Regions from separate parts of the Acidovorax sp. K2F genome, predicted to be linked through region 1. Evidence: predicted binding sites of a transcription regulator. Region 1 holds the regulator's gene; each other region holds the start of a gene.
The links. The regulator sigma-54, encoded in region 1, starts transcription at its own class of promoters, with help from an activator protein. The targets are predictions, from matches to a motif close to TGGCANGNAANCTGCTTT.
Positions count from the first base shown of each region.

Region 1 (5,524 bases):
TGCACCTCGTCGGCCAGAAAGCCCTCGACGCCCGCGGCGCAGGGGAGAAAAAGTTGGAGTTGGTTCATGTCGATAGGGAGGATACGCGCTCGGACAATGCATGGGAATCCGGCGTGCCTGCGCGGGCCAGCAGCAATTGGCGGATAGATTCGGGGATCAGTGCCACCTTGCGGTCGGCCTTGCCGATGAAGACGATGCCGATCTTGCCGCGCGCCACCTCGCGGCCTGAGGTCTTCTCGGTCATGCAAAAGACCAGGTCAAACCCATAGCGGTTGAAATCCGCTGGCGCCATCTCCACCCGCATGGTCTCGCCATGGAAACCTTCGGACTTGTACTGCGCCACGATGTCGCCGACCACGATGGACAGACCGCCCACATCGGCCTCGGGGTATCCCAGCGACTGGAAAAAGCGCACGCGCGCTTCAGACACCAGGCTGAGCAACTGCGCGTTGTCAAGATGCCCGCCCTGGTTCACGTGGCTGATGTAGATCTGCAGTTCAGTGGCAAAGTCGAAGTGCGGTGGGAGGTCGAAGACGATGCGGGCCATGGTGCGGGAAGTGGGAGGGCAAAACAGGAAGCGAAGGCAGGTGCCAGCGACGGACATAGCGCATTGCGCGAAAGACAGGGTCTGCCCTTCCAGGCGCCAGATGGGAAGCACAGGGGGACGCCATCCCATCCACAGCGTGGTGCCCAGGCCACTGCAGGGGAGTGTTGCGCACGAGTCCTGTGGGCCGGGCGCCACTGTCTCGTATGCTCTCGGGCAGTGGATTTTACCGGAGCCCCTTCATGCGCCCTTTTGTTCGGACCCTGTTGACCACCCTGGCGCTGGCCGTGGTGCCGTTGGCAGCCAACGCCCAGACGCTGTACAAATCAGTGGGTACGGACGGCAGGGTGGTTTACAGCGACAAGCCTCCCACGGCCGGTGCCGTAGAGAAAACGATGAAGCTGGAAAACCTGCCGGTCAGCGTGGTACCGGGGGCGGGCCCTGCCCCCAAAACAGCCACTCCGGACACTCCACAGATTGCGGCTCCTCGGGGCGATGTGGTGCTGTACATGGCCACCTGGTGCGGCTACTGCAAGGCGGCCAAGGCCTATCTGGCGAGCAAGGGCATCGCCTATCGGGAGCTGGATATCGACACGCCTTCTGGCAAGGCGGCGTTCAGTCAGCTGGGGGCCAGAGGCGTACCGGTCTTGCTGACCAACGGCCAGAAGATCGCAGGATTCACGCCACAAGCATATGACGCGGTATTCATGGCGCGCAAATAGCCCAGCACCGAACCGTCGCCTGGACGGCCAGAGAACACTCGCGCGCCTCCACGCCGGCAGCGCTAAAGCGCTTTGCGCAAATTCGCTGGCGCGATCTTGAGCGCCTCGCGGTACTTGGCCACGGTGCGGCGTGCGCATTCGATGCCCTGCTCCTTGAGCATCTCGGCGATCTGGCTGTCGGACAGCGGCTTGGCCGGGTTTTCGGCGGACACGAACTGCTTGATCAGTGCGCGCACGGCCGTGCTGGACGCATTGCCACCAGTCTCGGTGCCCAGGCCAGAGCCAAAGAAGTACTTCAGCTCGTAGGTGCCGATCGGCGTGGCCATGTACTTGGCCGTGGTCACGCGGCTGATGGTGGACTCATGCAGGCCCAGCTCGTCGGCGATGTCGCGCAGCACCAGGGGGCGCATGGCCAATTCACCGTGGGTGAAGAAGTTCTTCTGCCGCTCGACGATGGCGCGCGAGACGCGCAGGATGGTGTCAAAACGCTGCTGGATGTTCTTGATGAACCAGCGCGCCTCCTGCAGGCGCTGCTGCATGCCCTGGTGGCCTTCGCCGCCCTTATGGCCACGCAGCGCGCCGGCGTAGATGTCGTGCACGCGCAGACGGGGCATCACATCGGGGTTGAGCTGCACGATGAAGTTGTGCTGGCCGTCCCGCCCGTTGGCACGGCCGGCTTTGCGCACGATGACGTCGGGGATGATGATGTTGCGCTCTACGTCGGCAAAACGGCGGCCAGGGCGAGGCTCCAGGCGGGCGATGAGTGCCATGGCAGATCGGGTGCGTTCTTCTCCGGCCACGCCACCTTCGCTGCACAGCTGCGTCAGGCGGCGGATGTCGCGGCGGGCCAGCATCTCCAGCGGCTGCTGACAGATGCGCAGCGCGGTCTGCACGGTCTCGGGGTCGGCGTCGCTGTCTTCGTCGGCCGCCAGCGCGGTGAGCTGCAGCGTCAGGCATTCGGCCAGGTTGCGCGCGCCCACGCCCACGGGCTCCAGGCTCTGCAGCAGACGTTGGGCCACGGTGAAGCGGTGCACCAGTTCTTCGATCTGTTCCAGGTCGTCGGGCCCGGCCAGGCTGGTAGCGAGTTCTTCCAGAGGCTCTTCGAGGTAGCCGTCGTCGTTCAGCGATTCAATGAGAAAACGCAGCGCGGCAGTGTCCACTTCAGACAGCCTCAGCGACAGTGCCTGGCGGTGCAAAAAGGCGGTGAGCGATTCGTGCGAACGGGCCAGCTCGGTGGCGTCGGCCTCGTCGCCTTCCGCATCGTTGCGGGTGCGCGCCGGGGCGTCGCCACCCCACTCGGCGTCGTTGGGCGCCATCTCGACGGTGCCGTCACCGCTCCAGTCGGGCTCGTCGGCGCCTCCACTGGGGATTTCAGCCTCGTTTTGGCTCTCAGCGCTAGTACTGCTTGCGCTGACAGCTCCTGAAAACATAGCATCATCGGCGCTGTAGTCGTCGGCCTGCGCGGGCGTGTCGGCGGCTTCCAGGCCAAACTCCTCGCGCGGGGCTTCGTCGGCATTGCGTTCGAGGAACGGGTTTTCGTCGAGCATCTGCTCGACTTCCTGCGAGAGTTCGAGCGTGGACAACTGCAGCAGCCGGATGGACTGCTGGAGCTGGGGGGTCAATGCAAGGTGCTGCGAGACGCGCAGCGACAGTCCAGGCTTCATCACATGCGGAAATGCTCGCCCAGGTACACGCGGCGTACTTCTGCGTTGTCCACGATCTCGGACGGCGTGCCCTGCGCCAGCACGCGGCCGTCGCTGATGATGAAGGCGTGGTCGCAGATGCCCAGCGTCTCGCGCACGTTGTGGTCGGTGATGAGCACACCAATACCGCGTGCCTTGAGGAAGCCGATGATGCGCTGGATCTCGATCACTGCGATGGGGTCGATGCCGGCAAAAGGCTCGTCCAGCAGGATGAAACGCGGCTGGGTGGCCAGGGCGCGGGCGATCTCGACGCGGCGGCGCTCGCCACCGGACAGCGCCAGCGCGGGCGAGGCACGCAGGTGGTCCACACGCAGCTCTTGCAGCAGTGCCGTCAGGCGCTCTTCGATGGCGTCGCGCGATAGCGGCTGGCCGTCATCGGCGCGCTGCAGTTCCAGCACCGCACGCACGTTTTCTTCGACGGTGAGCTTGCGGAAGATCGAGGCTTCTTGCGGCAGGTACGACAGACCCAGCCGAGAGCGGCGGTGGATGGGCATGTGGGCCACCGAGTGGCCGTCGATGCGAATATCGCCTGCATCGCTGCGCACCAGGCCCACGATCATGTAAAAGGATGTGGTCTTGCCCGCGCCGTTGGGGCCGAGCAACCCCACAACCTCGCCTTTTTGCACCACCAGCGACACATCCTTGACGACCTTGCGGCTGCCATAGGATTTGGCCAGATGCTGTACCTCCAGGCGGCTACCCGCCTGGGAGTCAGGACCGGTACTCACAGCAGGCCCGCTCACTTGGCGCCGCCGCCAAGGCTGTTGCTGGGGCGCAGCGCCGGTGCGGGCGCGTCAGGCGCTGGGGCCGGGGCTGCCGCGCCGGGCGGAGGGTCTTTGGGCGCCAGCACGGCGCGCACACGACCACCGGGCGCTGGTGTGTCGCCCGCTGCGGCAGAGGACGTTGGTGCCTTCTGGCCATCGACGGTGAACACATCGGTGAGGTTGTTGTAGACGATCACGGCGCCGGTGATCTCGTCGTTCAATACCGACCCACGGTACCGGCGGAGTTCGGCGCGGGTGATGAAGCGCACGTTGTCGGCCTTGCCGTCGTATTCGATGACTTCGCTTTCGCCTTCGATGAACTCGTCAGGCGCCCCCGCCACGGTGTCGCGCTTTTGGCGGAAGAACGCCCGTTTGCCCGCCTCGGCCGTGACCACGCCGTACTGGTAGCCGTCGGCGTCCTGGCGCACATCCAGCCGCGCGCCGCGCAGCACGATGGTGCCCTTGGTCATCACCACGCGGCCCGAGAACACGCTGGTCTGCTTGAGTTCATCGTGGCGCAGGGCGTCGGCCTCGATGTTCATGGGCTTGGCACGGTCAGCCTTTTCGGCATGTGCCATGCCCGCAAGGCCGGTCAAGGCTGCGAGCACAAGGAGGGGGAGTAGGCGGTGGGTCATAGGGCACGAATCTTGCAATGATTGTAGCCACCCGATGGTACCCACCCCGAAAAAAAAGCCCGCGTCAGCGGGCCTTTGGGACAACTTGCCGACAGGGTCGGCACATCATCAGGCTTTGCGTGCCGTGGCCGCCAGGTATTCGACCACCTGCAACACGGTTTGCATGCTGCCGGCCATCGTGCCGTCGGTGTAGTACTTGCCTGCCACACCCATGGAAGGCACGCCCTCAACACCGTACGAATCTTGCAGCTGCGAGGCGCGACGCACCTGGTTGGCCACACTGAAGGAGCCGTAGACCTCCTTGAACTTGGCCGCATCCACGCCCTGCTGGGTCACCCAGGCCAGGATTTCGTCGTCCTTGGCGAGCTTGGCCTTTTCCACGTGGATGGCGCGGAAGACCTTGGCGTGCAGGGCTTCGAGCTTGCCCATGCCTTCGAGCGTGTAGTACAGCTTTTGCTGGGGCACGAAGCTGGCGTTGAACGCCACGGGCACGCGGCGGATGGAGAGGTCCTTGGGCGCAGCCTTGACCCAGGCGTCCAGCGTGGGCTCGAAGGCGTTGCAGTGGGGGCAGCTGTACCAGAAGAACTCGATCACATCGACCTTGCCAGCCGGCGCATCGGGGGCGACGGGCTTGTCCAGCCGCTTGAAGTCCTTGCCCTCCTTGAACTGGCGGGCTTGCGCCATCGCGGGGTTGGCCACTGGCAGCGTCAGGGCAGAAGCGGCAACCGCCGAGGCGGCGGACAAAGAAAACTCACGGCGTTTCATGACAAAGACTCTCCTGGTTCAGGTATGCGGGATGTGAGACATCCCTTTACAAAAAGTTCAGCCCTGGTGGTGGCGCTGTATGCACAGGCCCCTGTTCACAGCCACAGGCCGATCAGCGCTGCACACGCACCAGCGCCGATTCCAGCCCGGCGCCATCGAGTTTCTCTTTGAGCACTTCGGCATCGTCACGCTTGGTGAAAGGACCGATGCGCACCCGGAAGACCGCCCGGCCATTTTGCTCACGCTCGCTCACACGGGCCTCCCAGCCCAGCATGGCCAGCTTGGCGCGCTGGGCGTCTGCGTCGGCCTGGGTGCGGAAGGCGCCCGCCTGCACAAAGTAGTCAAACGGGTCCACACTGCCCTTGGCCGCGGCCTTGGCCACGGCCAGATC
Region 1 covers NZ_JAOBSQ010000056.1:42,762-48,285, forward strand. The annotation lists gene N4G42_RS22525 (class I SAM-dependent RNA methyltransferase) at 1-68, opposite strand, end outside; gene N4G42_RS22530 (acyl-CoA thioesterase) at 65-547, opposite strand; gene N4G42_RS22535 (glutaredoxin family protein) at 787-1,266, shown strand; gene N4G42_RS22540 (RNA polymerase factor sigma-54) at 1,329-2,930, opposite strand; gene lptB (LPS export ABC transporter ATP-binding protein) at 2,930-3,712, opposite strand; gene lptA (lipopolysaccharide transport periplasmic protein LptA) at 3,709-4,368, opposite strand; gene N4G42_RS22555 (thiol:disulfide interchange protein DsbA/DsbL) at 4,477-5,133, opposite strand; gene N4G42_RS22560 (SPOR domain-containing protein) at 5,246-5,524, opposite strand, start outside.

Region 2 (5,524 bases), on a different contig from region 1:
AGATGCGTGCCCGCTGCGCAGCGGTGGTGCCTGGCCCCATGTCGGGCGGCAGGCGGTCTGGGGCGGTGGTGCCACCCTGGCCTGCGACACGGCGTCTTCGCCCTTCGTCGGCCACACGGATGCTGTCGCGCAAGTGGTCAAGCTCGCCCTGTGTGATGAGCGACTGCACCGGGTAGGCGCGCTCGTTGTTCCAGTAGCTGTCAAAGCTGCGCGACAGGTCCCGCACGATGGGACCTGCCGCCAGCACGTCCAGGTCCACAAAGTTGCCCGAGTCGGCATTGCCGAAATAGGCATCACCCAGGTTGCGGCCCCCGGTCACTGCCATGGCGTTGTCGGCAATGAACAGCTTGTTGTGCATGCGCTGCTGCACGCGCGAGAAGTCGCCCAGCAGGCCCAGCATGCGGCCAATGGGAGACCCCCTTGCGCCCGTGAGGGGGTTGAACATGCGCATCTCGATGTTGGGCACAAACGCCAGCCGCATCACCTGCGCATCACGCCCGGTGCTGTGGAAGTCGTCCAGCAGTACGCGCACCCGCACGCCGCGCTGGGCTGCTGCCATCACGCTGAGCAGCAGGCGTTCGCTGCTGGCGTCTGCGTGGATCGCGTAGTACTGCAGGTCCAGGGTTTTCTGTGCGGCGTCCACCAGTGCCAGGCGGCTGCTGTAGGCGGCTTGCGGGCCGCTGAGCAGCGCAAACCCCGAAGCGTGCCGCGCCCCTTCGGGGACCCTGCGTGCTGCTACCAACTGGCCCAGGGGGGTATCGCCAGGGGCCGACCAGGCTGCCGACACCGGGCGGTCCACATCCTTGGGCAGGCCCGCACAACCGGCAAGGGCCATGGCAACCACCACCAGCGCCATGCCCAGCCAGCCGGGGCGGGCCCGCAGGGGCAGGGTCAAGGACAAGGAGGGCAAAGACAACATGGCGCGATTGTGACCGTGGAGCCGCTGGGGCGCAGGGCTCAGGTATAGCCGTGCGCCGGCCCAGGCGATGTCAGACGGGGCGCCAAGGCGACGGCTGGGCCTTGCACCAGGCGTGGTGCCGGGCCCGGGCCGCCGCCGGTTGGGCTGGCTACCAGCTCACTTCGCGGTCGGGCGTGGCGCTGATCTTGTGGATGCTCAGGTCGGCGCCGTCAAACTCTTCTTCCTGTGTCAGGCGGATACCCACCGTCTGCTTGAGGATGCCGTACACCGCCACGCCGCCAACCAGGGCCCAGAGCACGCCCAAGCCGGTGCCGATGAGCTGGGCCGACAGGCTGACCCCGCCCAGCCCGCCCAACGCCTTGCTGCCAAAGATACCCGCAGCCAGTCCGCCCCAAGTGCCGCACAGCCCGTGCAGCGGCCATACGCCCAGCACGTCGTCGATCTTCCATTTGTTTTGCGTCAGGGTGAACATCAGCACAAAAATGGCCCCGGCCACCGCGCCGACCACCAGCGCACCCAGCGGGTGCATGAGGTCCGAGCCCGCACACACGGCCACCAGACCCGCCAGCGGGCCGTTGTGCACAAAGCCGGGGTCGTTCTTGCCCAGCACCAGGGCGGCCAGCGTGCCGCCCACCATGGCCATCAGCGAGTTCACCGCGACGAGGCCCGAAAGCTTGTCCACGGTCTGCGCGCTCATCACATTGAAGCCGAACCAGCCCACCACCAGCACCCAGGCGCCCAGCGCCAGGAACGGGATGTTGGACGGCGGGTGGGCCGAGATCGCACCGTCCTTGCGGTAGCGGTTGGCGCGAGAGCCCAGCAGGATCACCGCCGGCAACGCAATCCAGCCGCCCATGGCGTGCACCACCACCGAGCCCGCAAAGTCGTGGAACTCTTCGCCCGTCAGCGCCTTGATCCAGCCCTGCACGCCAAAATGCTGGTTCCAGGCAATACCCTCAAAAAACGGGTACACAAAGCCCACGATGACTGCTGTTGCCAGCAGTTGCGGCCAAAACTTGGCGCGCTCCGCGATGCCGCCCGACACAATGGCTGGAATGGCTGCCGCAAACGTGAGCAAGAAGAAGAACTTGACCAGCGCATAGCCGCTTTGCTGCGCCAGCGATTCGGCACCGATGAAGAAATGCGTGCCGTAGGCCACTGTGTAGCCGACCACAAAATAGACCACCGTGGACACCGAAAAGTCCACCAGGATCTTGACCAGCGCATTCACCTGATTCTTTTTGCGGACTGTGCCCAGCTCCAGAAACGCAAACCCGGCGTGCATGGCCAACACCATGATCGCCCCGAGCAAGATGAACAAGGCATCTGTGCCCTGTTTGAGTGCTTCCATAACGTCCTCGCGATAGTGATTGATCGACTCTGGTGCGTTTTCATCCGACGCCACAGATTTGCACCAAGTTGAAGCAAGAAGTGCGCCAGGAGTTGGTGCAAGGCTTTGCACCGAATTGGGGCTTTGCCAGAGGGTGGGTTTGTAGGTGGCGGACAAATACTGTATAAATAAACAGTTTTATCGTGCATGCTGCTCCACCACTCGATCGCCATGAGTTCACTTGACCCTCCCGACGACGACCTGCCTGCACGGCCGCAGGACATCCGCATTCCGCTGCAGGCCATCCGCGGGCGCGGTGCCGCCACGGCCATGGCCCACCGCTTTGCCAAAGACCAGCGCGAACGTGCGGATGATGGGTGGAACCATCCGCGCGCCCTTGGCAGGGCCGAGGGCGTGGAGCAGGGTGGCACGGGTACGGCTGAGGGTGGCAGCCCGAACGGCAGGGGGGCTGAAGAGGGTGATGCATGGGGCGGGGGCGACGAGGGAGCCTGCGCCAGCCCCTCACCCGCCACCCGCGTGCATTTCGAGACGGCACGCAGCGCCATCTGCGCCAACGACTCGCCAGACATCTTTTTTGAACTCTCGGTCAACCCCTACCGGGGCTGCGAGCACGGCTGCATCTACTGCTACGCCCGTCCCACACACAGCTACCTCAATTTTTCGCCCGGGCTCGACTTTGAGACGCAGATCGTGGCCAAGCACAACGTGGCGCAGGTGTTGTGTCAAGAGCTTGCACAGCCGCGTTACGTGCCGCGTTTGCTCAACATCGGCTCCGCCACCGACTGCTACCAGCCCGTGGAGCGTGACCTGAAGCTCACGCGCAGCGTGATCGAAGTGATGCGCGAGGCGCGCCACCCGTTTTCGCTGATCACCAAATCCAGCGGCGTGGAGCGCGACCTGGACCTGCTCGCCCCGCTGGCAGCGCAGCGCTTGGCGGCGGTGTACATCACCATCACCACACTCGACGCTGCGCTGGCTCGCCGCATGGAACCCCGCGCCGCCGCGCCCCACCGGCGCCTGCGCACCATCCGTGCGCTGGCCGAGGCGGGTGTGCCGGTGGGCGTGAGCGTGGCGCCCCAGATCCCGTTCATCACCGAAGACATGGAGCAGGTACTGGAGGCCGCACGCGAGGCCGGTGCGCGCACCGCGTTCTACACTGTGCTGCGGCTACCGTGGGAGCTGGATGCATTGTTTCGAGAGTGGCTCGCCGTGCACTACCCGCAGCGTGCAGCGCGCGTCATGGCCCGGGTGCAAGACCTGCACCCCCTGACCGGGGCCCAGCGCGCAGCCGGCAAGACCTATGACAGCGACTTTGCCACCCGCATGAAAGGCAGCGGGCTCTGGGCCGACCTGCTGCGCCAGCGGTTTGCCAACATCTGCCGCCGCCTGGGGCTCAACCGGGAGCGCGAGGGGCTGGACCTGGGGCAGTTCAGGCCAGGGCTGCTGAAAGGGCAGGGGAGCCTCTTCTAGATCCCGTGCCCTTCTCCTTGCACTTTGCACTGCGCGCCGCAGGCCGCAATGCGTTGCCTCGTCAGCCCCCCCACACCCGCTGTACCACCTGCGTGTACAGCGGAATACCCACCAGGATGTTCAGCGGAAACGTCACCCCCAGCGAGAGGCTCACATACAGCGACGGGTCGGCTTCGGGGATGGCATAGCGCACCACGGCAGGCACCGCGATGTAGGACGCGCTGGCGGCCAGCACCATGAGCAGCACGGCATCCCCCGTGGGCACCTGCAGCAGCCAGGCCAGCGCCAGGGCCAGACTGGCGTGCGTCAGCGGCCCCAGCACCGCGTAAGCCAGCAGCCATGGCGACTGCTTGCGCACCGCAGGCAGGTTGCGAGCCGTGGACAGGCCCATGTCCAGCAAGAACAGGCACAGCATGCCCTTGAACAGATCGCCCGAGAACGGCTGCATGGCCGCCTTGCCAGCATCGCCAGTCACCATGCCGATCACCATGGCGCCCAGCAGCAGCAACTGGGTGCCGTCGGTGAATGATTCGTGCAGGATCTTGCCCACCGACAGGTGAGGCCCCGGCTTGCCAGGTGCGCCCCCTGCGCTTGCGCCACCCAGCGCGGGGCCCCCTGCCGACGCCATGGCGACCACCGGTGGCACGCGCAGGAGGGGGCTTGTGGGGGTGATTGCCAACGACTGAGCCACCGACTGCCGCTGCCGCATCGCATTGGCCAGCATCACCGCCAGGATGATGGCGGGCGACTCCATCAGCGCCATGGCTGCCGCCATGTAGCCGCCGTAGGCAATGTGCTGTGACTCCAGGTACTGCGTGGCCGTCACAAAGGTCACGGCGCTGACCGATCCGTAGGTGGCTGCGACCGCCGCCGCGTTGAAGCCCGACAGCACCCGCCGCAGCAGCGCATAGCCCACCAGCGGCACCACCACGGCCAGCAGCACCGCCAGCCCCAGACTGCTGGCCACACTGGGTGTCAGGCCTGAAGCCGCCAAGGCAAACCCGCCCTTGAGGCCCAGCGCCATCAGCAGGTAGATGGACAAGAACTTCGAGATCGCCGCCGGCATCTCCAGGTTGGATCGGACCAGGCCCGCAAACACTCCCAGGGCAAAAAACAAAATCGCGGGGTCCAGCAAGCTTTGCATCATTCAACTCCTTGTTGGGGGTCGATGCTAGGGATGTGTGGCTGCAAAGTAAAATCGATTCGAACGCGTTTATCTATAGATAAAAATCTATGAACATCACCTTTCGCCAGCTGCGGCTGTTCCTGGCGCTGGCCGAGACGGGCAGCGTCAGCGCCGCTGCCAAGGTCATGCATGTCACGCAGCCCACGGCCTCCATGCAGTTGCGTGAGGTGACCCAGGCCGTGGGCCTGCCGCTGTACGAGGTGGTCTCACGCCGTGTACACCTGACCGAGGCGGGACAGGCCCTGGCCCGCACTGCGCGTGCCATTGCGGGCGAGTGGGATGCGTTCGAGCAGCGTGTGTCGGGCGCCAAGGGCCTCACCAGCGGGCGCCTCAAGGTCGCCGTGGTCAGCACCGCCAAGTACTTTGTGCCCCGCCTGCTGGGCAGCTTCTGCAAGCTGCACCCGCAGATCGATATCTCGCTGGAGGTACTCAACCGCGACCACGTCATCACCCGCCTGCGCAGCAATCTGGACGACCTCTACGTCATGTCCATGCCGCCTGCGGATTTGCCGCTGGAGGACCAGATCCTCATGCCGAACCCGCTGGTTGTCATCGCCCCTGCAGGCCACCCCCTGGCCGCCAAAAAGCGCATCAAGCT
Region 2 covers NZ_JAOBSQ010000045.1:51,313-56,836, reverse strand. The annotation lists gene N4G42_RS17265 (phospholipase D family protein) at 1-919, opposite strand, end outside; gene N4G42_RS17260 (ammonium transporter) at 1,068-2,270, opposite strand; gene N4G42_RS17255 (PA0069 family radical SAM protein) at 2,481-3,740, shown strand; gene N4G42_RS17250 (sodium-dependent bicarbonate transport family permease) at 3,802-4,884, opposite strand; gene N4G42_RS17245 (LysR family transcriptional regulator) at 4,974-5,524, shown strand, end outside.
Region 2: a site for sigma-54 is predicted at 2,341-2,358, ahead of N4G42_RS17260 (ammonium transporter). Genes of this name have one in related genera too.

Region 3 (5,524 bases), on a different contig from region 1:
GCGCGCCAGCGGGGGCATGAAGACGTAGAGCACGCCGTACTTCTCACCCACCTTCTCGGCCTTGGGGCCGCTGGCGCGGCGCGGGTCGCGCACTTCCACACACAGGGCAGTGCGCGACAGGCCTGCGGCCGACTGGAACTTGCCCGGGGGCTGCATGCCCGCATGCGGGTCGGGCTGCCCGGCCTGGCGTGCGTGGTCGCCGCCTGCGGTGCCTTGCACCACGCGGCGTGCTTCGCCCGGTGCGGTGGCGCCCGCCAGGTAGGGCAGGTCACGGTCGCCGGTGACGGGGCCCGCTGGAAGGGAATACCGCGCCCGCAGCGTGGTCGCAGCGGGCAGCGGGCCTTGGGGTGCGGTCGGGTCTTGCGGGATCAGGTGCTCGGTGTCCGACGCCTTCACCCAGGGCAGGGCGTCCAGCGGCAGGCGGTAGCCCATGGGCGAATCGCCGGGGATGAGCAGCATGCGGTCGTCGCGGAAGAACCACGGCCCCGTGCTCCACACGCTGCCCGCCAGCGTGCCTGCGCCTTCGCCCGCCTGCAGCGGCAGCACATAGCCCACCACGCTGTCGAGCTTTTGCTCAAACACGCGGCGCAGGCGTGCGCGCTCCAGCTCATCGTCCAGACGCGCGTCAAACGGGTCCACGTTGACCGGCAGGCGCCGCTCGCGCCACAGGTAGTAGAAGGTGTCCTCATAACCGGGCTGGATGTAGCGGTCCGTCACGCCCAGCTTGCGCGTGAGGTGGCGCACAAAACGCTCGGCGTCGGCGCTGGTGTAGTGCGAGGGGTTGCGTTCGTCGGCAAACAGCGCGGGGTTCTGCCACGCGGGCTGGCCGTCGGCGCGCCAGCAGATCGACAGTGCCCAGCGCGGCAGCTGCTCGCCCGGGTACCACTTGCCCTGGCCAAAGTGCAGGAAGCCGCCCTGGCCGTATTCGGCGCGCAGCTTGTGCGTGAGTTCGGTGGCAAAGCCGCGTTTGGTGGGGCCCAGCGCGTCGGTGTTCCACTCGGGCGCGTCGCGGTCGCCCACGGCCACAAAGGTGGGCTCGCCGCCCATCGTCAGCCGCACGTCGCCCGCCACCAGGTCGGCGTCCACCTGCTCGCCCAGCGCCAGCACAGCCTGCCACTGGTCTTCGGTGTAGGGCTTGGTCACGCGGGGCGATTCGTAGATGCGCGTCACGCGCATTTCATGGCTGAACTCCACCTCGGCCTTGTCCACGCCACCTTCAATCGGCGCGGCGCCCGAGGGCTGGGGTGTGCAAGCGAGCGGGATATGGCCCTCGCCCGCCATCAGGCCGCTGGTGGCATCCAGGCCGATCCAGCCCGCGCCGGGCAGGTAGACCTCGCACCAGGCGTGCAGGTCGGTGAAGTCGTGGTCGGTGCCGCTGGGGCCATCGAGCGCCTTCACATCGGGGGTGAGCTGGATCAGGTAGCCCGACACAAACCGCGCCGCCAGCCCCAGGTGGCGCAGCAGCTGCACCAGCAGCCAGCCCGAGTCGCGGCACGAGCCGCTGGCCTTTTGCAGCGTTTCCTCGGGTGTCTGCACGCCGGGCTCCAGGCGGATCAGGTAGCGGATGTCCTGCGAGACCTGCTGGTTGAGCTTGACCAGGAAATCGATGGTGCGCTGCTTGCTGCGGTCCACCTTGTCCAGATAGGCCTGCACCAACGGTGTCATCGGGTCGGTGGCCAGGTAGGGCGCCAGCTCCTGCTGCACATCGCTGCTGTACTTGAAAGGGATGTTCTCGGCCTCGGGCTCCAGGAAGAAGTCGAAGGGGTTGTACACCGCCATCTCCACCACCAGGTCCACCGTGACCTTGAACTCGCGCGTCTTCTCGGGGAAGACGAGCCGTGCCTGGTAGTTGGCAAACGGGTCTTGCTGCCAGTTGATGAAGTGCTGCGCGGGCTCGACCTTGAGCGAGTACGAAATCACATTGCTGCGGCAATGGGGCGCAGGCCGCAATCGGATCGTCTGCGGCCCGAGGCCGACCAGCCGGTCGTATTGGTAATGCGTAACGTGGTGGAGCGCGGCGTGGATGGGCATATGCAGGCCATGCTAGCAAGTCCCGAGCCATCGCGGGCAACTATTCCGGAGGCGGTGACAAGCGGTCATCGGCTGTTCACAATGTGCGGTCCGTGCCCCGCTGCTGGGGCTGTCTGCATGCTTCTCATCGCGCACCAACTTGGTGAAGCCTCTTTTCATCCATGTCCCACTCCCCCCAACTTCTGCTCCTGCCCGGTCTGGCCGCCGATGAACGCATGTGGCGCGGCGTGCTGCCGCTGCTGCCCGCCGCGCTGCGCCCCGAGGTCGCCACCGCCCACCAGGATGTGAACCTGCATCGCATCGAGGACTTTGCCGCACGGCTGCTGGCACAGCACGCGGGGCCGCTGGTGCTGGCCGGTGCGTCGATGGGCGGCATGGTCGCCATGGAGGCCGCGCGCCAGGCGCCGCAGCGGGTTGCGGGGCTGGCCTTGCTGGGCACCACCGCGCGACCCGAGACACCCGACATGCGCGCCCTGCGCGAAGGTGCCATCGCGCTGTTTGAACAGGGCCGGGTGCGCGAGGTCATCGAGCCCAACGTGGCCCTGGCCTTCCACCCCGCGAACGCCGCCAAGGCGGAGCTGGTGCAGGCCTATCTGGACTTTGTGCTGGACGCGGGCCCCGACCACCTGGTGCGCCAGAACCGTGCCGTGATCCATCGGCCCGATGCGCGGGTGCATCTGCCGCAGGTGGCCTGCCCCGTGCTGGTGGTGTGTGGCGCGGCCGACCAGCTCACGCCGCCGGAATGCTCGGCAGAGATTGCGGCGCTGGTGCCCGGCGCCGAACACCACCTGCTGCCCGACAGCGGCCACATGCTGACCATGGAGCAGCCCGAGGTGGTGACCCGCTTGCTGGTGCAGTGGCTGGCCCGCAACGGGTGGATTTGAATTGGTTAGAAGGATTTTTGACAGGAAGCGCTAGTGGTACATGCCTGAATAGCTATTGAAATGATAGCTAATCAGAACTCCAGGTTGTCAATCAACCGCGTGCTGCCCAGCCGTGCAGCACCCAGCGCCACCAGTGTGCCTGCGGCATCGTCGGCCGTGGCGAGCAGCAGGTCGGCACGGCGACGCACCGTGAGGTAGTCGGGCGCCCAGCCCCGGGCGCGCAGCGCGTCTTGCGCCTGGGTCTCCAGCGTGCTGCGGTCGCTGGCATCCAGCCACTGCTGCGCCAGCCGCTTCAGGGCCTGCGACAGGGCCACAGCCTCCTGGCGTTCGTCCAGGCTGAGGTAGCCATTGCGCGAGCTCAGCGCCAGGCCATCGGCCGCGCGGCAGGTCTCGCCCGCCACGATCTCGATGGGCAGCGCAAACTGCCGCACCATGTGGCGGATCACCATGAGCTGCTGGTAGTCCTTCTTGCCAAACACCGCCACGCCACCGGTGGCGCCCAGCACGCAGGCAAACAGCTTCATCACCACCGTGCTCACGCCCACAAAAAAGCCGGGGCGAAAGTGCCCTTCCAGCATGTCGGCGAGCTGCTGGTCAGGGTGCACCTTGAAGGTCTGGGGCTCGGGGTACAGGTCCGTCTCGCGCGGGGCAAACAGCACATCGCAACCGGCGGCCTGCAGCTGGGCGCAGTCGGCCTCCCAGGTGCGCGGGTAGCTGTCAAAGTCCTCGTGCGGCAGAAACTGCAGGCGGTTCACAAAGATGCTGGCCACGGTCACATCGCCCAGGGGCTTGGCCTGGCGCACCAGGGCAATGTGCCCGTCGTGCAGGTTGCCCATGGTGGGCACAAACGCAGGGCGGCGGTAGGGGGCCAGGGCCTGGCGCAGGTCGGCAATGGAGCGAGCAATCAGCATGGGGTCGGAGGGGTCAGAAGGAGAGAGGAAAAGGGCTCACCAGGCGTGCACAGCGTTGTCCGGGAAACGCCCTTGCTTCACGGCCTGCACATACGCCTCCATGGCGCCGCGCACGCTGCCCGCGTCCTGCATGAAGTTGTGCACGAACTTCGGCATCTTCCCGAGGTTCATGCCCAGCATGTCGTGCAACACCAGCACCTGGCCGGCCGTGCCGTTGCCCGCGCCGATGCCGATGGTGTGGCAGTGCGGCAGCTCGGCCGTGATGTCGGCGGCCAGCGCTGCGGGCACCATCTCCAGCACCAGCATGGCGGCGCCTGCGTCCTGCAGCTCATGGGCCTCTTTGCGCAGCGTGCGGGCCGCGTCGTCGGTTTTGCCCTGCACGCGGTAGCCACCCAGCGCGTGCACCGTTTGCGGCGTCAGGCCCAGGTGGGCGCACACGGGCACGCCGCGCTGCACCAGGAATTCGACCGTGGCCGCCGTCCAGCCACCACCTTCGAGCTTGACCATGTGTGCACCCGCCTGCATCAGCACGCAGGCGCTGCGCAGCGCTTGTTCGCGGCTTTCGGCGTAGGTGCCATAGGGCAGGTCGGCCACCAGCCAGGCCGTGCCCTGCACGCGGTGCAGGCCGCGCGCCACGCTGGCCGTGTGGTAGGCCATGGTGTCCAGCGTCACTCCCACCGTGCTGGGCAGGCCCTGGCACACCATGCCCAGCGAGTCGCCCACCAGAATGCATTCCACCCCCGCCGCATCGGCCACGGCCGCAAAGGTGGCGTCGTAGGCGGTGAGCATGGTGATCTTCTCGCCCGCCGCGCGCATTTGCGCCAGGCGCGGCAGGCTCACGGGCTTGCGCTGGGGCAGGGGCGATGCGGGCGGCAGCGTGCCATAGGGCGTGGCCGAAACAGGGCTGGTGGCGGTCATATAGCGCGGTGGAGCCAAAAAATTGCCGCGAGTCTATGCGACCAATACTGGGTGTACTTATTGGTTTCCAGCGCGGGCCCCAGGGGCCAGCGCTGGCACAGTGGCCTTTGCGTTCCCGGTATGCTCGCGGCCCATGACAGCTGCGACATATTCCGCACATTCCCCCGCAAAGACCCCCATGAGCGATACCGAAGTGAAGGCCCTGGCCCAGGCCGATGTGGCCCGCGCCCTGGCCGAAGACGTGGGCACCGGCGACCTCACCGCCGGCCTGATCGACCCCGCCCGCCGCGCCCGCGCGCGCATCCTGGCACGCGAAGCCGCCGTCATCTGCGGCGCCCCCTGGGCCGAGGCCGCGCTGCGCGCCCTCGACCCCACGGTGCAGATCACCTGGCATGTGGCCGAAGGCCAGCGCTGCGCCCCCGACCAGGTGGTGCTGGAGATTGAAGGCAATGCCCGCGCGCTGCTCAGCGCCGAGCGCACGGCGCTCAACTTCCTGCAACTGCTGTCGGCCGTGGCCACCAAGACCCGTACCTATGTGGATGTGGTGGCTGGCACCCGTGCCCACATCGTGGACACGCGCAAGACCATTCCCGGCCTGCGCCTGGCGCAGAAATATGCCGTGCGCGTGGGCGGCGGCACCAACCACCGCATTGGCCTGCACGATGCGGTGCTGATCAAAGAGAACCACATTGCTGCTGCGGGAGGCGTGACCGCCGTGCTGCGCGCGGCCGAGCGGGTGGCGTCTCAGGCAAAGTTCATCGAGATCGAAGTCGAAACCCT
Region 3 covers NZ_JAOBSQ010000051.1:58,114-63,637, reverse strand. The annotation lists gene N4G42_RS19090 (DUF2126 domain-containing protein) at 1-2,031, opposite strand, end outside; gene N4G42_RS19085 (alpha/beta fold hydrolase) at 2,193-2,915, shown strand; gene panC (pantoate--beta-alanine ligase) at 2,987-3,826, opposite strand; gene panB (3-methyl-2-oxobutanoate hydroxymethyltransferase) at 3,863-4,744, opposite strand; gene nadC (carboxylating nicotinate-nucleotide diphosphorylase) at 4,923-5,524, shown strand, end outside.
Region 3: a site for sigma-54 is predicted at 2,044-2,061, ahead of N4G42_RS19090 (DUF2126 domain-containing protein). Genes of this name have one in related genera too.

Region 4 (5,524 bases), on a different contig from region 1:
GTGCGAGGCGATCACGGCGTCCCAGCGGTTCTGGCCCAGGCCGGTCAGCAGGGCGTCAAAGCCCAGGGTCTTCCATTCGAGCTTCAGGCCCATCTTCTTGACCACCAGCTCCGCCACTTCCACCTCAAAACCCGTCAGCTTGGTGCCTTCGAAATAGTTGAAGGGAGCGAACTGGCCCTCGGTGGCCACGATGATCTTGCCGTCCTTCTTGACTTCGTCCAGCGTGCGGGCCTGGACGGCGAGGGCAGCGCACAGCGCCACGGCGGTGACAAGGGCAGACTTGAAAAATTGCATGACAGGTTCCTGTGGGGGTGGTTCAGGTACAAAAAATCCGGCCTGCGGGTAGGCAGGCCGGAGCGGGTGGATGCGGACATCGCCATTGGCGATGGGCCTCGTCATCAAACGGAAACGTGCGGAAATTATAGGACGCGCGTTCACATTCGGGCCATGCAGGGCAACCCCGATGACCTCGGAGCGCCCTGGTGGTAGGCCTTACGGGGCGTTGCAAGTTGGGTGCCACCCTGGCGACCGACACCCGGTGCGTGAAGAGCAGGCCTACCGCAGAAAGGCGTCGTACCCCGTCTTCAGGATCAGGGTGCTCACCACCACGATGAAGATGCCCCGCACAAAGCCGGTGCCATGCTTGAGCGCCATGTGGGTGCCGAGCAGGCTGCCCAGCACGTTGGCCACGGCCAGCGTCACCGCAAAGTGCCACCACACATGGCCCTTGGCGGCAAACAGCGCAATGGCGGCGACGTTGGTGGCGCAGTTGAGCAGCTTGGCCGACGCCGAGGCATTGAGAAAGTCGTAGCCCAGCAGCCGCACGAACAAAAAGACGAAGAAGCTGCCGGTGCCCGGGCCAAAGAACCCGTCATAAAAACCGATGAGCACACCAATCAGGCAGGCGGCGATCACCTCGGCCCGGCCCGCAAACCGGGGGGTGTGGTGCCGCCCCAGCTCCTTCTTGGCCAGGGTGTAGAGCAACACGCCCAGCAGCACCAGGGGCAGCAGCTTGCGCAGGAAGTCGGCCGACACCACGGTCACGGCCCAGGCGCCCACGAACGAGCCCGCAAAACCGGCGGCAGCAGCAGGCAGCATGGCCGACCAGCGGATCTGCACCTTGCGGCTGTATTGCCAGGTGGCCATGGCGGTGCCCCAGACCGAGGCCGCCTTGTTGGTGCCCAGCAGGGTGGCTGGGGGCGCCCCCGGAAAAGCTGCAAACAGCGCGGGCACCATCACCAGTCCACCGCCCCCCACGATCGCATCCACAAAGCCCGCGAGCAGCGAGGCCAGGGTCATCAAAATCCATTCCATCGCAGGATTGTCGCACCGGGCCTGCTATCGATTCAGGACCGCTCAGGATCGAGCGGGCAAGAAAAAGGCGCTGGGATCGCCAGCGCCTGAAAGGGTTCACACCTCGTTGGGTGTTTTGAATGTGGTTCTTGGTAGAAAGGTTGTCTCCTCGGGCCCCTCGCTTGGCACACCGAAGCGCGCTTTCGAGTGCCGTGACTGTAACGGCTGCACCCTGCTGGTGCATTGGGGGTTTCCCGCCCCCCGTTGTTGGGCGCCGGACGGCTTGCGGGGGCGCTCTGTGCCCCGATTCGGGGGCAACTGGCTGGCATGGCTCGTGCAATGCGCTTGTAACAAATTGCGAAAGGGAGCGTGCATGCGTGCAGTCAACCACCGGGTGTTTGCGGTCGTGTCGTTGTGTCTGGGGCTGTGCACCTGCGCGCTGGCCCAGGGCGTGCCAGAGGCTCCTGCAGTCGCGGCGCCCCTCACGCGCCCCGCCCTGGTGGCCCAGGACACGGTGAATGCAGCCCATACCGGCTGGATGATGACCTCCACCGCACTTGTGCTGCTGATGACGCTGCCAGGCATTGCGCTGTTTTACGCAGGCATGGTGCGCAGGAAGAACGTGCTCAACACCATGGCCAGCGTGGTGGCCATTGCAGCGCTGGTCAGCCTGCTGTGGTTTGCGGCGGGGTATTCACTGGCCTTCACACCGGGCAGCGCCTGGCTCGGCGGCTGGGACCGTGCTGGCTTTGCCGGGCTCGACTTTCAGCTGGAGGCGGGCAAGCTGGCTGTGAGTCACATTGCGCCGCTGATCCCGGAGTCGGTGTACGCGATGTTCCAGCTCACCTTTGCCATCATCACGGCCGCGCTGCTGGTGGGCGCGTTTGTGGAACGCATGCGGTTTTCGGCCATGCTCGTCTTCATCAGCCTGTGGACACTGGTGGTCTATGCGCCCGTGGCGCACTGGGTGTGGGAGCCGGGTGGCTGGCTGGCGCAGATGGGCGCGCTGGATTTTGCGGGTGGCTCGGTGGTGCACGTGAACGCGGGCGTGGCGGGGCTGGTGTGCGCCTGGTTTCTGGGCCGCCGCGCGGGGTATGGGCGCGAGCCGTTTGAGCCCTACAACCTGGGGCTCACCATGGCGGGCGCGGGCATGCTGTGGGTGGGCTGGTTTGGCTTCAACGCGGGCTCTGCGGTCGCGGCCGATGGGCGCGCCGGGCTGGCCATGGCAGTGACGCACCTAGCCGCTGCGGCCGGTGCGCTGTCGTGGATGCTGGGTGAGTGGGTGGTGCGCGGGCGCCCGTCGCTGCTGGGGCTGTGCTCCGGCCTGGTGGCGGGGCTGGTGGCCATCACACCTGCCGCCGGTTTTGTCGCGCTGCGCTCGGCCGTGGTGATTGGGCTGGTGGCCGGGCTGGCCTGCTACTGGGGCGCGACGGGGCTCAAGCGGCTGCTGCGGGTGGATGACTCGCTCGACGTATTTGGCGTGCATGGCGTTGGCGGCATCGTGGGGTCACTGCTCACCGGTGTGCTGGCCAGCAAGACCGTGGGCGGGGTGGCGGGCAGCCTGCTGACCCAGGCCATCGGCGTGGGCGCCGTGGCGGCCTACAGCCTGGTGGTGACGGCCGCGCTGCTGTGGGTCATCAACTTTGCGATGGGCCTGCGGGTGGACGAACAGAGCGAACAGACTGGGCTGGACATTGCCCAGCACCGCGAGCGCCTGGGCGGCTGAATGAGCCCCCGAGAGACCCGGCAGGCCTTCCCCGCTCCCGCATCGTTGCGCAACGCGGGCAAGCAGGTGCAGTCCGATGGATGACCCCAATGCATTAAGGAGCCGACCATGTCCGATTCCGACAAGCTGGCAATTGCCGCCCACCTGCATGTGCTGTTGCGGCGCAAAACGGGTCGCGTGACCGATACCGAATGGATGGCGGTCAACGCCGACTATGCGCAGGAGATCGTGCGGTTCGCGCGCCAGCGCGCTGTGGACGACAACGCGCCCGATCTGGCCGAGTGGGCCGACCGCCTGGAGCACGCCCTGCACGCCACTCCCCTTGCAGCGCCGCGCCGTCCGCTGCTGGATGTGGCGGCGCAGGCTGTGCGCTCGCGCCCTGCACCGCCCCCCGAGCCCGGGCCCGAGGTGCCGCGCTATGTGGGCGGCATCCGCTGAACGCTGCAGGGACCTGGGCGCCAGGGCTTGAAAAAATCAGTGGGGCGCAGTGCCTTGCGTGAACAGCCCGGCCGTGGGCAGCAGCCCGGTCAGCTGGTTGTCGCCGTAGGTGCGCAGCACCTGCGCAATCACCACCTGGTAGCCATTGAGCCACTGCGCCTGCGCGGCCTTGGCCTTCAGGTGCGCGGGGTGTTGCATCAGCGTTTGCAAGGCTTCCAGCGACTGCCAGTAGTACACGTTGGACACCAGGCCGTTGCCCGTGTCCGTCCAGGACTCCTCGCCCAGGTAGCCGTCGATGGAACGGGCGGCGGTGGCAATCGCCTCGTCCAGGCGGTGAAAGGCGTCGTCGAATTGAGAACCTGTTCAAGCTATGTTCGGGGATCGCGTTGGAGTGCAATCGGGATGAGTGGATGCTTCGGGTGCGCCGCATGGGCTCGTGCCCATGCAAGCAGCCGGGGCGTTCAATCACCCGATTTCACTCCAACCCTTCGGGCAAGTGCCTTGCCGGGCGGTCTGCGGTGTTGCGGCGCTTGTGGATAGCCAAGCTATCCACCGCGCACCGCGCCTAGCACCCCATCCCGGCAAAGCGCTTGCGCGACCCCGAACATAGCTTGAACAGGTTCTTCGTCGCAAAGATGAAAGTGGAGGAGTACATCGGCGCGATGGTACTCACGCCGCCCGCCTTGCCTGGATGATCCACTCCGCCGCCTTCTCCGCCATCATCAGCGTGGGCGAGTTGGTGTTGCCGCTGGTGATGGTGGGCATGGCGCCCGCATCCACCACGCGCAGGCCGGCCACCACGCCGCCGCGCCCATTGCGCACGCGCAGTTGAGCATCCAGCACGGCCATCGGGTCGCCGTCGCGGCCCATCTTGGTGGTGCCCACGGGGTGGAAGATGGTGGTGGCAATGTCACCCGCCAGGCGCGCCAGGTCTTCGTCGCTTTCAAACTGCACGCCGGGCTTCCACTCCTGCGGCTGGTACTTGGCCAGCGCGGGCTGGGCCACGATGCGGCGCGTGACACGCAGGCTGTCGGCGGCCACCTGGCGGTCTTCGGGCGTGCTGAGGTAGTTGGGCGCGATGGCGGGCGCGGCCTTGAAGTCGGCGCTCTTGATGTTCACCGTGCCCCGGCTGGTGGGGTTGAGGTTGCACACGCTGGCGGTGAAGGCCGGAAAGCTGTGCAGCGGCTCGCCAAACGCATCGAGCGACAGGGGCTGCACGTGGTACTCGATGTTGGGATAGGGCTGGTCGGGGCTGCTGCGGGTGAACGCACCGAGCTGCGAAGGCGCCATGCTCATGGGCCCGCTGCGCTTGAGCGCATATTCGAGCCCGATCTTGGCCTTGCCGACCAGCGAGTTGGCCATGGTGTTGAGCGTCTGCACCCCTTGCACCTTGAACACCGCGCGGATTTGCAGATGGTCCTGCAGGTTGGCACCCACGCCCGGTAGGTCCACCGCCACATCGATGCCATGCTGGCGCAGCAGTGCGGCGGGGCCGATGCCCGACAGCTGCAGCAGCTGGGGCGAGTTGACGGCGCCTGCGCTCAGGATCACCTCGCCCGCCGCGCGGGCCGTGACCATCTCGTGGCCGTCCCACACCAACACGCCGGTGCAGCGCTGGCTGCCGTCGGGCTGGGTCTCGATGAGGAGCTTGGACGCCTGCGCGCTGGTCCACATCTCGAAGTTGGGCCGGCCGTAGCAGGTGGGGCGCAAAAAGGCCTTGGCGGTGTTCCAGCGCCAGCCGCTTTTCTGGTTGACCTCGAAATAGCCCACGCCTTCGTTGCTGCCGCTGTTGAAGTCGTCGGTGGCGGGGATGCCGGCCTGCTGCGCGGCGTGGGCAAAGGCGTCGAGCACGTCCCAGCGCAGGCGTTGCTTCTCCACCCGCCACTCGCCGGTGCTGCCGGTGGCCTTGTTGCCGTGCAGGCGTTTGAAATTTTCGTTCACGCCTCCGGGCTGGTCCAGGCGCCAGTGGTCTTCGTGGCGGCGGAAGTAGGGCAGGGCGCTGTCCCAGCGCCAGCTGGCGTCGCCCGTCAGCTCGGCCCACTGGTCATAGTCGCGCGCCTGGCCGCG
Region 4 covers NZ_JAOBSQ010000003.1:38,386-43,909, forward strand. The annotation lists gene N4G42_RS01780 (ABC transporter substrate-binding protein) at 1-294, opposite strand, end outside; gene N4G42_RS01785 (sulfite exporter TauE/SafE family protein) at 556-1,314, opposite strand; gene N4G42_RS01790 (ammonium transporter) at 1,667-3,019, shown strand; gene N4G42_RS01795 (hypothetical protein) at 3,128-3,457, shown strand; gene N4G42_RS01800 (antibiotic biosynthesis monooxygenase family protein) at 3,494-3,787, opposite strand; gene N4G42_RS01805 (GMC family oxidoreductase) at 4,127-5,524, opposite strand, start outside.
Region 4: a site for sigma-54 is predicted at 1,617-1,634, ahead of N4G42_RS01790 (ammonium transporter). Genes of this name have one in related genera too.